2 regions of the Ensifer canadensis genome follow, and region 2 is predicted to be linked to the other one. Evidence: riboswitches for the same ligand, from Rfam matches in the RefSeq annotation. Region 2 holds a riboswitch; the other holds the start of a gene.
The links. Region 2 has a riboswitch for cobalamin ahead of J3R84_RS11855 (CbtB domain-containing protein). Riboswitches for the same ligand answer to the same signal wherever they lie in the genome.

Region 1 (7,185 bases), on a different replicon from region 2:
CATGTTCATTCTCATGAGCCTCGGCTTCAACCAGTTGCCGGTCATGGCGGCATTCCTGTTCGTCGGCTACGGCGCGCTCGGTCTGGTCATCCCGACCTCCGCGGTGCTGGCGCTCGAGGATCACGGCGAGATTGCCGGTACGGCATCGGCGCTGATGGGGACGCTGCATTTTGTCACGGCGGCTGTCGCCATGATCGTTGCTGCCGTCTTCTTCAACGGAACGGCGCTTCCGATGGCCGCGGGCATTGCGATTTGCGCGGTCAGCGCGTTCCTGCTGACACAGGCAACCATCGGCCGCAGCCGTGTCGTGCCGGCGGAGTAACACCACCTCGCTTCGCGCAGTTGAAACAGGACGGCCGGTGAAGACCTTCTCGTCTTCACCGGCCGCTTTGCTATTGGCTCAGCAACGGAGTGCGGCGCGCTTGTCAGAAATCCCAGTCTTCGTCTTCGGTCGCAACCGCCTTGCCGATGACATAGGAGGAGCCTGACCCCGAAAAGAAGTCGTGGTTCTCGTCGGCATTCGGCGACAGCGCCGACAGGATTGCCGGATTGACCTTGCAGGCATCGGCCGGGAACAGCGCCTCATATCCGAGGTTCATCAGCGCCTTGTTGGCGTTGTAGTGCAGGAACTTCTTCACGTCCTCGGTCAGGCCGACGCTGTCGTAAAGCGATTCGGTATATTTCGCCTCGTTGTCGTAGAGTTCGAGCAGCAGGTCGAAGGCGAAATCCTTCATCTCCTGCCGACGCTCGTTACTCAGCCGCTCCAGGCCCTTCTGGAACTTGTAGCCGATGTAGTAGCCGTGCACCGCTTCGTCGCGGATGATGAGGCGGATCATGTCGGCGGTGTTGGTCAGCTTGGCGCGGCTCGACCAATACATCGGCAGATAGAAGCCGGAGTAGAACAGGAAGCTCTCGAGGAAGACGCTGGCGATCTTGCGCTTCAGCGGATCCGTGGTGCGATACTGCTCGAGAATGAGCGCCGACTTCTTCTGGAGATGTTCGTTCTCCTCCGACCAGCGATAGGCGTCATCGACATCAGGTGTCGAGCAAAGCGTCGAAAAGATCGAGGAATAGGAACGGGCATGCACCGCTTCCATGAAGGAGATGTTGGAATAAACCGCTTCCTCATGGGGCGTGATCGAATCCGCCATCAGTGTCGGTGCGCCGATGCTCGTCTGGATCGTGTCGAGCAGGGTCAGGCCCGTGAACACACGGATCGTCAGCTGCTGCTCTTCCGGCCGCAACGCCGCCCAGGAGGGAATGTCGTTGGAAAGCGGCACCTTTTCCGGCAGCCAGAAATTGCCGGTGAGCCGGTTCCAGACCTCAAGGTCCTTGTCGTCCTCGATACGGTTCCAGTTGATGGCGCGCACGGCTTGCGAGCCCTTGGGCGCCTTGGTCTTCAGTTGGATGTTCATCTTGTTCCCCGGAGTATCAAAGCGCGCAGGAAACGCAGCCCTGCACTTCCGTGCCGGACAGCGCCATCTGACGAAGGCGGATGTAGTAGATCGTCTTGATGCCCTTCTTCCAGGCATGGATCTGCGCGCGGTTGATGTCGCGGGTCGTTGCCGTGTCCTTGAAGAACAAGGTCAGCGAAAGCCCCTGGTCGACATGCTGGGTCGCAGCCGCATAGGTGTCGATGATCTTCTCCGGACCGATCTCATAGGCATCCTGGTAGTAGTCGAGATTGTCGTTGGTCATGAAGGCCGCGGGATAATAGACGCGGCCGATCTTGCCTTCCTTGCGGATCTCGATCTTCGAGACGATCGGGTGGATCGAGGAGGTCGAATGGTTGATATAGGAGATTGAGCCGGTCGGCGGCACCGCCTGCAGGTTCTGGTTGTAGAGGCCGGATGTCATCACCGCCTGCTTGAGTTCCAGCCAGTCTTCCTGCGTCGGGATATCGATGCCTGCGGTTTCGAACAGTTCGCGCACCCGCTCGGTCGCCGGCTTCCATTCCTGTTCGGTGTACTTGTCGAAATAGTCGCCCGAGGCGTATTTCGAGTTCTCGAAGCCCTTGAAGCTCGACCCGCGTTCGACGGCGATGCGGTTGGAGGCGCGGATGGCGTGGTAGGTCACCGTGTAGAAGTAGATGTTGGTGAAATCGACGCCTTCGTCCGAACCGTAATAGACCCGTTCGCGGGCGAGATAGCCGTGCAGGTTCATCTGGCCGAGGCCGATCGCATGGCTGTCGTCATTGCCCTTCTCGACGGAGGGAACCGAGGCGATATGGCTCATGTCGGAGACCGCGGTCAGCGCCCGGATCGATGTCTCGATCGTCTTGCCGAAATCGGACGAATCCATCGCGGCGGCGATATTCAGCGAGCCGAGATTGCAGGAGATGTCCTTGCCCAGGTGCTTGTAGGACAGGTCGTCATTGTACTCGCTGGCTTCGCTGACCTGGAGGATTTCTGAGCAGAGGTTGCTCATGGTGATGCGGCCGGCGATCGGGTTGGCGCGGTTCACCGTGTCTTCGAACATGATGTAGGGATAGCCCGACTCGAACTGGATTTCGGCCAGCACCTGGAAGAACTCGCGCGCCTTGATCTTCTTCTTGCGGATCCGGCTGTCGGCGACCATTTCCCGATATTTTTCCGTGACCGAGATGTCGGTGAAGGCAACGCCGTAGACGCGCTCCACGTCATAGGGCGAGAACAGGTACATGTCCTCGTTGTTCTTGGCGAGTTCGAAGGTGATGTCGGGAACGACGACGCCCAGCGACAGCGTCTTGATACGGATCTTCTCGTCGGCGTTCTCCCGCTTGGTGTCGAGGAAACGCATGATGTCGGGGTGGTGGGCGTTGAGATAGACGGCGCCGGCACCCTGGCGGGCGCCAAGCTGGTTGGCGTAGGAGAACGAATCCTCCAGCAGCTTCATCACGGGAATGATGCCGGACGACTGGTTTTCGATCTGCTTGATCGGGGCGCCGGCCTCGCGGATGTTGGTAAGCGACAGCGCCACGCCGCCGCCGCGCTTCGACAATTGTAGCGCCGAATTAATGCCGCGCGCGATCGATTCCATGTTGTCCTCGACCCTCAGCAGAAAGCAGGAGACGAGCTCGCCGCGCTGCTTTTTGCCGGCGTTGAGGAAGGTCGGGGTCGCCGGTTGGAAGCGACCGGAGATGATCTCGTCGACCATGTCGCGCGCCAGCGCCTCGTCGCCGCGCGCCAGCGTCAGCGCCACCATGCAGACCCGGTCCTCGTAGCGCTCGAGGTAGCGCTTCCCGTCGAAGGTCTTCAGCGTGTAGCTGGTGTAATATTTGAAGGCGCCGAGAAAGGTCGGGAAACGGAACTTCTTGTCATAGGCGTGATCGAACAGGTCGCGCACGAAGTTGAACGAATACTGGTCGAGAACCTCCTGCTCGTAGTAGCCCTCGGTGACGAGGTAATCGAGTTTTTCGCGCAGGTTATGGAAGAACACGGTGTTCTGGTTGACGTGCTGCAGGAAGTACTGCTTTGCCGCCAACCGGTCCTTGTCGAGCTGGATCCGGCCGTCCTCGTCATAGAGGTTCAGCATGGCGTTCAGCGCGTGGTAATCGAGCGCCGATTCCGTCGCCTTCAAGGGGCGTTCGAGTGTTGAGACGTCCAAAATCGTTCCATCCCGTTTTTGACATTGGCGACGTCCTCATCGGTTCCCAACAGTTCGAACCGGTAGAGATAGGGCACCTGGCACTTGGCCGAGATCACGTCGCCGGCGATCCCGTAGGTCGCGCCGAAATTGCTGTTGCCCGCGGCAATCACGCCGCGGATGTGGGAGCGGTTGTCCGCATCGTTGAGAAAGCGGATCACCTGTTTGGGCACGGCGCCCCGGCCGTCGTCGCCGCAATAGGTCGGGACGACGAGCACATAGGGTTCGTGCACGTCGAGCGGCGCGTCGGCCGCGCTGACGGGAATGCGTCTGGCGCGCAGGCCGAGCTTGCCGACGAAGCGATGGGTGTTTTCCGAGCGGGTGGAAAAATAGACGATCAGCCCCATCGCGCCGTACCTCGGCTTCAGGACAGTGCGCTGATCTTGTCGGGGCGGAAGCCTGCCCAGTGCTCCGGACCGGCGATGACGACGGGAACCTGCATGTAGCCAAGGCCCTTGACCGTCTCGAACGCGTCCTGGTCGACCGAAATGTCGATCACCTCGTAATTGACGCCCTGGCGGTCGAGCGCGCGATAGGTTGCGGTGCACTGGACGCAGGCGGGCTTGCTGTAGACGGTGACGTTCATTTCTTCCTCGTTTGGTCGGCTGGATCTGGGCATGAAAAGGCATGCGGATACGCACAAGCGATCCGGCGAAATGCAGGACTGGCAGGATGACCGCTTGCTCGGGTCGAGAAGACCCGGGCGCGGTTGTTCGTCAGATTCGCGGCTTCCCGCGCCTCTTCATTGGCGAATGATAGGAATTCGATGACGCGGACATGACTTCACCCCGAAGTTGAAGACGGCGCTTCCGGGGAGACGTCGAGACGATCAGGCAGGTTTCATCCTGCCCCATGCACACCTCTGACCTCTCCGGACACCCCGCCCGTGGACGTTTATCGATCGAGGCAGGTCTCCTGGCTCACGGGTCGGTGCTTCTGTCCGGACCTTCCCGAAGCATCATGCTTCAGTGGCCGAATGCTGGACAGTTGCTCGCCGTTTACAGTTGCGGGGGCAGCCACGGCTTAGCCAAGCGAAATCGCTACGACGGCACCGTATTCCCATCTTCGCTCCCAATCCTTGCGAATCGGGAGAACCTCGAACACTAGATATAGTATATGTCGGGAAAATTGCGTCAATAGGTTCCATGTCGAAGCCACCTGGGAGGCGGACAATATTTTTTCGGGTGTGGATAGCGGGGAGTAAACGACAAGTGTCGGCGAAGCCTGTGGATGGAGAGCCGTCATTGACAGCTCTGCTGAAATCCTCAAGCCGCGAAGGCGGGAACAGGACGATTGTCCCCGTCGACTGCCACCATGATGAAGGCGCCATGGGCAGTCAGGGTCTGTTTCGCTCCCGTCAAATCCTCTGACCACAATTCGACATCGACCGTCGTCGAGCTCCGTCCGGTGCGCACAATCCTGGCGACAAGCTCGATGATCGAGCCAACGGTGATCCGGTGCTTGAAATCGATGCGCTGGCAGGAGGCGAGCACTGTCGTCTTGCGGCTCGCCCGTGTCGCCGCGCCGAAGGCGGCCTTGGTCATCTGCGCCAGCGCGTCGCCGCCAAACATGGCGCCGAAGCTGTTGGCCTGATCCGGATAGACGATATCGACCATGCGCACGGCATCGTCTTTTGGCGCTCCGATCGCATCGGTGTCGAGAGAAGGCAACGACCAGCCGGCGCCCTTGCCCTCCGGCATCGCGACCATGGTGAACTGGCCGCGGGCGCACAGATCGCGGGTGCCGGCCGTCAGATCTTCCGCGATCATATCGACTTCGACGACCATCGAACGCCGCCCGACCCGGATCGGGCGGCCGCTGCAGCTGACGATATGGCCGATGTGGGCGGGGCCGCGGAAGTCGACGCGATCGCAGGAGGCGGTGACGAAGGGAACGCGGCCGTGGCGCGTGGCGACGATGAAGGCGGTCCGGTCCATGAGTGCGAGGCCCGCACGGCCGAAGAGCGTGCCGTGGTGATTGGTGTCGCCGGGAAAGACGATGTCGATCAAGGTGGCGGGCGCCGGGGTTTCCCCCGGCGCCTTCTCGATATTGCTATCGTCCGTCATGCGTTTGTGGCCTCTTGCCGGCCGGCAGTGAAGGATTGGCGCAGCGTTTGCGCCGCCGCGACCATGTTGACGAGCGCCGGGCGAACTTCCTCCCACCGCCTTGTTTTCAGCCCACAATCCGGATTGACCCAGATCTGCGCCGGCGTCAGACCGTCGGTCGCCTGTTCGATCAGATGCACCATCTCGTTGACAGTGGGTACCCGCGGCGAGTGGATGTCGTAGACGCCGGGGCCGATCTCGTTCGGATAGGCCTGATCGATAAAGGCGCCGAGCAGCTCCATCTTCGAGCGCGAGGTTTCGATGGAGATGACATCGGCATCCATTGCCGCAATCGCCGCCATGATGTCGTTGAACTCCGAGTAGCACATGTGGGTGTGGATCTGGGTTTCGTCACCGACGCCGGAGGCGCTGATGCGGAAGCACTCGACCGCCCAGTCGAGATAGGCCTTTCGATCGGCCTGTCTCAGTGGCAGTCCCTCGCGCAGCGCCGGTTCGTCGATCTGGATCACGGCGATACCGGCCGTTTCCAGGTCGGTGACTTCGTCGCGCAGCGCCAGTGCGATCTGCCGGCATACGATCGACCGGGGCAGGTCGTCGCGCACGAACGACCATTGCAGCATCGTCACCGGGCCGGTGAGCATGCCCTTCATCGGCTTGTCCGTCAGCGACTGCGCATAGGTTGCCCAATCGACCGTCATCGGGTTCGGGCGCGAGACATCGCCGAAGATGATCGGCGGGCGTACGTAGCGCGAGCCGTAGCTCTGCACCCAACCGCTCTGAGTGAACCCATAGCCGGAGAGCTGCTCGCCGAAATACTGCACCATGTCGTTGCGCTCGAATTCGCCGTGCACCAGCACCTCGATGCCGATTTCCTCCTGCCAGCGCACGGCCTTCTCCGTCTCCTGGCGCAGGTAGGCGAGGTAGTCGACATAGCTGAGCTCGCCCTTGGCATGCAGCGATCGTGCCTGGCGCACCTCTGACGTCTGCGGGAAGGAGCCGATCGTCGTCGTCGGGAAGAGCGGCAGTGCCAGCCTGTCTTCCTGCCGCCGCCGGCGCGTTGCAAAACTCGATTGACGGCGGCTGTCTGCTGCCGTCAGGTTCTTCAAGCGTCCGGCAACGAGTGGATCGTGGACCTTGAGCGAGGTCAGCCGTGCCTCGACCGCAGCAATCGATTTTGCAAAGACCTGCTCGGGATTGGCCAGGCCCGGCTCGAATGCGCGGGCAAGCAGGCTGAGTTCGTCCAGCTTCTGCAGGGCGAAGGCAAGCCAGGAGACGAGCTCCGGATCGAGCGCTCGTTCGAGATCGAGGTCGATTGGCACATGCAGCAGCGAGCACGATGGTGCAAGCTCGATACGATCGCGGCCATGCGCCTCGATCAACGGCTGCAGCCGGCGGAAGAGGCCGGCAAGATCGGTACGCCACACATTGCGGCCATCGACGACGCCGAGCGACAGCACAAGCTGTGCCGGTACCGTCTGAAGTAGCAAGTCGAGCT
Region 2 (7,185 bases):
GCCACGGCCTGGGCAAAGGTCATCAGCCGCGGGCCTGTCAGCTCATAGACCTTGCCGACATGCCCCTCGTCCAGAAGGGCTGCAACTGCCACGTCGGCGATGTCGTCGGTGCTGATGAAGGGTTCGGTGATCTCATCCGGCGGCAGGAACACCGATCCGCTGCGAACGGAATCGGTCAAAAAATCCTCGCTGAAATTCTCGAAGAACCAGCTTGCCCGGATGATCGTCCAGTCGGCGCCGGAGGCCTGCAGTTCGCGCTCGGCCGCTTCCGCCTCGTCCTCGCCGCGCCCCGACAGAAGCACCAGCCGCTTGATGCCCGAGCGAACGGCAAGCCTCGAGAATTTGCGGATGGTTTCGACGGCGCCCGGCACCGCCAGATCCGGCTGGTAGCTGATATAGATGCGCTCGACATTTTCAAGCACGGGCGCCCAGGTCGCCTCATCCGTCCAGTCGAAGGAAGGCGATGCCGAACGGGCGCCGATGCGCACCGCGATACCCCGCTCCTCAAGGCGGGCCGCCACCCGCCGCCCCGTCTTGCCCGTACCGCCCAGAACCAGTGTGAGTTTGTCAGTCATCGCTTCCTCCTGAGGTTGATTGCAAAACATGAGCATCTCTCACATTTGCAAATGTGATAAATCCTCGTATTTTAGGAGTCAAGTCAAAATGTGAGCATTACTCATGATTCCCGATGCAAGCCCTTCCACAATCCCCGCTGACGACGAGCCGGCGCTGCGCCGCACGCCCAGCCAGAAGCGCAGCCGCGAGCGCGTCGAGCACATCCTTTCCTGCGCCACGGCGATCATCCAGGAGAAGGGCAGCGACGCCATGCGCATGAGCGAAGTCGCTGAAAAGGCTGGAATCTCGATCGGCTCCCTCTACCAGTACTTCCCCGACAAGGCGGCGATCGTGCGCACGCTGGCCGAGCGCTACAATGCGGTCTGCAATGAATGCATCGGGGCCGAGCTTGCCAAGGTGACGTCGATCTCGGAACTGCGTGACGCCTTCTCCATGCTGTTCGACATCTATTACGATATGTTCCTGGCCGAGCCTGTGATGCGCGACATCTGGTCAGCGATGCAGGCCGACAAGGCGCTGCGCGAGATCGACCTTTTGCAAAGCCGTGCCGGCGGCCAGCTTCTGGCCGACGTCTGGGCTCGGTTTGCGCCCGACACGCCGCGCGAAACGATCGACAGCGCCGCCTTTTTGATCATGCATCTCGGCGATTGCACGATGCGGCTTGCGGTCTCCGTCACCAGAGCAGAGGGCGACCAGATCGTCGAAGCCTATAAACGCATGATCCTTCGTGATTTTGTCGCGGATGGACCGGGCGGCGGCGCAAGTCTAATTGACATCTCCGGGGTGCGATCCTAATCATCGTGGATCGATTGGTTCCCGCAACGCGAACGCGTTTCGGGAGTAAACGGGAACGTGACGGATGGACCCATGCTGGGCATTCAAATCACGGCCGACCCCGCGACTGTAGAGCGACGTGAATGCGCCGTTCCGGAGCGATCCGGAAGAAGCCACTGGAGACAAGACCGCGAGAGGGCGGCCCTTGCTCTGGGAAGGCGAGGCAAATCCAGGGTGATCTCACCCGACGTCCTGAGCCAGGAAACCTGCCAGTCGATGCGGGCATAGGGCCCAAACCGGGAAAGATCCCGACGCCATCACGGAGGTTGTCATGGCTACATCTACAGTTTCGAGCATTCCGCTCTCCCTCAGCGATCGTCTGACCGCAGGTATCATCGCGCTCCTCATCGGCGGCTTCCTCGTCTTCGGCGCAGGCCTGGCGAACTCGGCCGTGCTGCACGATACCGCGCACGACACCCGCCACTCCTATGGCTTCCCCTGCCACTAAGCGATGTTCCGGGACGCGACTTGCGTTCCGCATCGACATAGCTGCGGACAAAAACGCTTCCGGCAGACAGCCGGACGCGTTTGCTCGCGTCTGATGCAGATTGAAGATCTGCCGGACGGAGCCGTTCGCATATTTGCCAGTGGGACACGGCGCTGCCTGCCAGATGCATGGCGCGCCGATATCGAGGGATATCGAAAATGATTGTCAGAACGCTTCTGGCCGCGATCGTGGCTGGATTGATTGCCGGTGTCTTCATGACCGGCGCCCAGGAACTGCGCGTCGTACCGCTGATCCTGCACGCGGAAGAATTCGAAGGCGAGGCACCGGCCGCCGGCGAACAACCAGCCGTTCAGCCGGGAACGGCCGATCCGGCCGCAGCAAACCACGACCAGCATTCGTCGCTGAAGGCGGTTTCGCCGATTGGCGCTTTGCTTGACGCCCTGTCGCCGATCACGCCTGCCTACGCCCATGAGGGCGAACACGAGGAAGGCGGCATCATGTTCGGCATGAGCCGCTTTTCCGGCACGCTGATCGCCAATCTGGTGACCGGCTCCGGCTTCGCGCTGCTGCTCGCCGGCGTCAGCCTCGTCATCGGCTACCCGATCACGCTCAGGAACGGCGCGCTCTGGGGCGCCTGCGGCTGGCTTGCCGTGCACATGCTGCCGGCAATCGGTCTGCCGCCGGAACTGCCGGGCTTCCCGGCCGCGGAACTCGGCGACCGCCAGGTCTGGTGGGGTGCAACCGTGCTGTTGTCTGCCGCCGGTCTCTATCTGCTGGTCTTGCGGCAAGAGATCGCCGCCAAGATCATCGGCCTCGTGCTGATCGCGGCACCGCATGTCTATGGCGCGCCGCAACCGTCGGACATCTCCAGCAATGTGCCGGCCGTGCTCGGCGCTGAATTCGCCGTGGCAGCCCTTGCCACCACGCTCGCGTTCTGGATTGTTCTCGGCGTCGTGTCGGGCTTCATCAACGATCGTTTCGCCAAGGCGTAACAGACCGGCCAGATTTCGCCATCAACCCGGAGCCCCTGATATCGCCGATATCAGGGGCTTTGTCGTCGAGATGTCTCAGCGCGCCTGCAATGCCAGCAGATGCGCCTGCAACCGCGCGCGGCGGTCGTCCGGCGCCAGCATCACGCAACTGTCGCAGAAGCTGCCACCTTCCGTTCGATAATAGAGACAGCAGCCGCCGCGCAGGCGATAGGTGCGCGACAGCGCATGATTGCCGCCGATCTCGATCACGATGTCCTCGTAACGGAGCTTGTCGGAAAATAGCGACGTACCCGCGCGCTTGACGATCGCCAGCGCCCTCGCCATCGCGGTCTCCTCGTCGCCGAGGACGCGGCCGATCTCCAGGAACCCACCGGCAAGCGAATCCGCCGCAAGCCGCCATTGCGCGCCCGAGGACAGGCCGGTGCGACGCTTCAACATGACGACGATCGGCGCCAGATGCGCAGCGAAGGTTTCGCCGAAGACGTCCGCAGTCGCCGGGGCATGATCCCCGGCTGCGGGCAAGGCAAGGCTGAAATGAAACCGCTTGGCCGCGACAAGCCGTTCGCCATAGGCCCGCGAAAATTCTTCGAAGCGAAGGCCGCGAACGGCTGCCACGATGCCCCCACCGAGATAGAGGCCGCCAAGCGCGAGCGTGAGCTGGTTGCTGTAAAAGGCAATCAGATGGGCGGCGCGGATCTTGTCGTCCATGCCCTCGGCAAAGCGATCCTGATAGGCAAGGCTGTCTTCAAGCCCGACGCCCTCCTCCACCCAGAACCGCGCCTCGGGAAGAAATACGTCGCCGGCGGCCCCGAGCGAAAAGCCCACTTCGGGGAAAGACGACTGCAGGTGCGCGAGAACGCCAAGGGCGCTCTGGCGCAACGCCGCGTCCGCCTCGTCCTCCGCCGGGCGCTCGTCCTGCCGCTCGTGGCCCAAGCTCATGCCGTCTCCCTGGTCTCAAGCCAGCCGCCGCGAAAATCCGCCCGCTGCAATCCGCGCCGTATGGCCGGAATGCTGCGCGTCAGCTCCCAGACGAAACCGTTTCTGGCATTCTCGATCATCATCACGACAAGCCCCTGGTCAAGCCCGACCACGCGGTCGTCGACCCAACCCTCCGGGCCCACACCGGGCAGGCTCGGATTGAACCCGCCGGGAAACCGGCTCTCGCACAGAATGTCCGGGTAACAGTTCTCGAGCTCGGCGAGTGCCGACTGCGACGCATCGGCAGCGAAAGGCAGACAGGCAACCGGTGCCCAAGGTGCCAGCGTGCCATCGTCAGGACCACCGGGCGCGCCGCGCGCCGCATAGCCGAGCATCCGCTGCCAACGCCCATCGACAAGCCGCTGCCGCCCCGCCGGTCCACCGCAGGCGCTGAGGCCCCACATATCCCCGCCGTAACCGGCGAAATCGCCGGGATTGCGCTCGGCATGGGCTCGCTGCAGCGCGATCGCCCGGCAGGTATTGTCGAAATAATCAGTCGCCTCGTCACGCATCGGCGCATCGCCAATGCCGCGAAGGTCCAACCAGGCTTGCGGAAAGAGATGGACGAACAAAGGCGCGGCCTGCAGATGCGGCGCACCGTCGACCGTGGTCCACGCATAGGCGGCCGTGAATTCGCGGTAGTGCTCCGGGCCGATTGCATGGTGCGGCGCGCCGAGCGCGAGCACGTAGAGCAGCAGTGCCTCGCTGTAGCCCTGCCATCGATACTTAAGAAACCGCCCGGGCGGTCGCCAGCCCATCGTCAGTATCTCGCCACGGCCGAGCGCCCAGCGCCAATCCACCCGGGCATAGAGCTTATCCGCAAGCGCGCGGATTTCCCGCTCCCCCGCACTGTCGCCGGAGAAATAGGCGCCTGCGGTCAAAACGCCGGCAATCAGCAGCGCGGTATCGATGGTGGAAAGCTCGCACTGCCACACCCGCTCGCCGGTCTTCATGTGGAGAAAGTGATAGTAGAAGCCGCGATAACCGGTGGCGAGCGCATCGCTCCCCTGCCGGCTTTGCGCCAGAAACCGCAGGGTCATCAGCACCCGGCCGGCCGCTTCGCCGCGCCCGATCCAGCCGCGCTCGACGCCAACAGGGTAGCAGGAAAGCCCGAAACCGGTGGCAGCGATGCTTGAGGGCGCGTCGGGAAGCGACGTATCGGCGACAAGCCCGGTGCCGGCATCGCTATAGCGCAGGAAATAGTCGAAAGCGGCGGACTGCAGCCTATCGACCTGAAAACGCTCCGTATTCCGTGTCTGTTGAAGCATATCCTCAGCTCATGCAGGCCCGTCGGCACGGTATCGATCGGCAGTAAACCCTGTCGATATCACCTTTTATTGAAGGTCAGCCAACCCCAAACAGTCGCGATAAGCCAATCCTGTGCTACATTTCCTGAGATGACGCGGCTCGCAATGACGGGTTGAAGCGATGTTAACCATGCTGGCGTTGATCCTTTCCCTGACTGGTGGCCCGACCCAATCGACCGCCGCGCACACCGACGTCGATGTCGAACTGGTGCTGGCCGTCGACATGTCCGGCTCGATGGATCTGGACGAAGCCCGCGTCCAGCGCGCCGGCTACGTGCAGGCGCTGCGCCATTCCGACTTCCTCAATGCGGTAACGAGCGGTCGCTATGGCCGGATCGCCCTTGGCTATTTCGAATGGGCCGGCACCGTCAACGAATCCTCCGTCGTTGCCTGGCAGGTGATCTCCAACGCCGCCGAAGCGGACGCCTTTGCCGCGCTGATCGAGGCCCGCCCCGTCGGCACCCGCCGCGGCACCTCGATCTCCAACGCGCTCACTTACGGCACAGCGCTGATCGACTCCAACGCCTTTGCCGGCATGCGCCGCATCATCGACGTGTCTGGCGACGGACCCAACAATATCGGCCCACCGGTCATTCCCGCCCGCGACATCGCCATTGCCCGCGGCATCATCATCAATGGCCTGGCGATCCTGATTAGACCGTCCGTCTCGACCGGGCCGCTCGACCAGTATTATGCCGAGTGCGTCGTCGGCGGCCCGGGCTCCTTCGTGCTGCCGGTGCATGAGCCGGAAGATTTCGCCATCGCCATCCGCCAGAAGCTGATCCTGGAGGTCAGCGGCCTGCCGCCACCGCCGCGTGTGCGCCTCGTCGATGCCTTGCCCGCTCCCGACTGCCTGATCGGCGAGAAGCTCCGGCCAGGCTTCATCGACCGCGTCTATCCCGAACTTGACAAGTAGTCGGCCCACATTGGCAACGACGCTTTGCCATGCCAGATTGTCGTTTCCTTACTGCATGTTTCCTTAAATCCTATTCGATTTAAGGATAAAAACAGGCAGCCATTCAAAGTGCTACAGCGACATTTGCGCGTCTAATAAGACGCGCGGCGCTGTAGGGCGCGCGCGTCGATAAGATGCCGCGTTCAATCGTGGATCGATTTCCTTCATGTCCCTGACCACCCATCCTGCGGCGGCCGACGCGTCCACCGACACCAGCACCCGACAGATTCGCGACAAGCTGCGCGATGCGATCGTCGAACGACGGCTTGCGCCCGGAACCAAGCTGTCCGAAAGCGATGTCGGCGATCTGTTCAACGTCAGCCGTACGCTGGTGCGCGCCGCGCTGCAGTCGCTCGCCTATGAGGGGCTGGTCACTGTCGAGAAGAACCGCGGCGCCTTCGTCGCCCATCCCTCGCCGGATGAAGCCCGCCAGATTTTTGCGACCCGCCGACTGATCGAGCCGGGCCTCGTGCGCGCCGCCGCGCCGCGCATTGGCGCGGCTGATATCGATGAGCTGCGCCGCCTGCTTGCCGCCGAACATCAACTGACCGCACAGCGCGGCCGGTCGGCGCGCCGCGCCGAGATCAAGGCCTCGGGTGATTTCCACCTGGCGCTCGCCGATCTCAGCGGCAATGTCATTCTCAGGCGCTTCATGGATGAGCTGGTGGCGCGCTCCTCGCTCGTCATCGCGCTTTATGGACAATCGAGCGTCTCGACCTGTGGCCACGACGAGCATGGCGACATCCTGACTGCGATCGAAACCGGCGACATCGACACCGCCTGTGCGCTGATGATCCGCCATATCGATCACATCGAGGCCGATCTCGACCTCAGGGAGCGCAAGCCGACCGACCTCAGGGCCGCGCTCGATCTCTGATCGCTGACAGCCAAAACGCTTGAACGGTTTCAGGGAGACGGCCTGCACCCGGCCGCAGGCCCCTCGCCGCTCCCCACGCCTCCATCATTCGAAAAAATCTTTCGCAAAAATTGTCACGGCGAAAGCGTGCCGGCTCTCGTCCGAAAGCCTTGTCTTCCAGGGCTTCCGACGGCCCCCCATCTGGCCGAACACATCGGGTCGGCATCGTCATGGTTAAA

Region 1: it holds a riboswitch for cobalamin, as region 2 does, so the genes downstream of both, nrdH (glutaredoxin-like protein NrdH) here and J3R84_RS11855 (CbtB domain-containing protein) in region 2, are expected to answer to the same signal.

The regions. Positions count from the first base shown of each region.
Region 1 covers NZ_CP083371.1:467,998-475,182, forward strand. Annotated here, with positions in the region: gene J3R84_RS21790 (multidrug effflux MFS transporter) at 1-322, shown strand, start outside; gene nrdF (class 1b ribonucleoside-diphosphate reductase subunit beta) at 426-1,415, opposite strand; gene nrdE (class 1b ribonucleoside-diphosphate reductase subunit alpha) at 1,432-3,585, opposite strand; gene nrdI (class Ib ribonucleoside-diphosphate reductase assembly flavoprotein NrdI) at 3,555-3,971, opposite strand; gene nrdH (glutaredoxin-like protein NrdH) at 3,989-4,210, opposite strand; cobalamin riboswitch at 4,513-4,738, opposite strand; gene J3R84_RS21815 (acyl-CoA thioesterase) at 4,890-5,690, opposite strand; gene metE (5-methyltetrahydropteroyltriglutamate--homocysteine S-methyltransferase) at 5,687-7,185, opposite strand, start outside.
Region 2 covers NZ_CP083370.1:2,436,153-2,443,337, forward strand. Annotated here, with positions in the region: gene J3R84_RS11845 (NAD(P)H-binding protein) at 1-575, opposite strand, end outside; gene J3R84_RS11850 (TetR/AcrR family transcriptional regulator) at 679-1,371, shown strand; cobalamin riboswitch at 1,370-1,638, shown strand; gene J3R84_RS11855 (CbtB domain-containing protein) at 1,682-1,858, shown strand; gene J3R84_RS11860 (CbtA family protein) at 2,056-2,850, shown strand; gene J3R84_RS11865 ((2Fe-2S)-binding protein) at 2,926-3,789, opposite strand; gene J3R84_RS11870 (glucoamylase family protein) at 3,786-5,096, opposite strand; gene J3R84_RS11875 (DUF1194 domain-containing protein) at 5,257-6,051, shown strand; gene J3R84_RS11880 (GntR family transcriptional regulator) at 6,257-6,967, shown strand.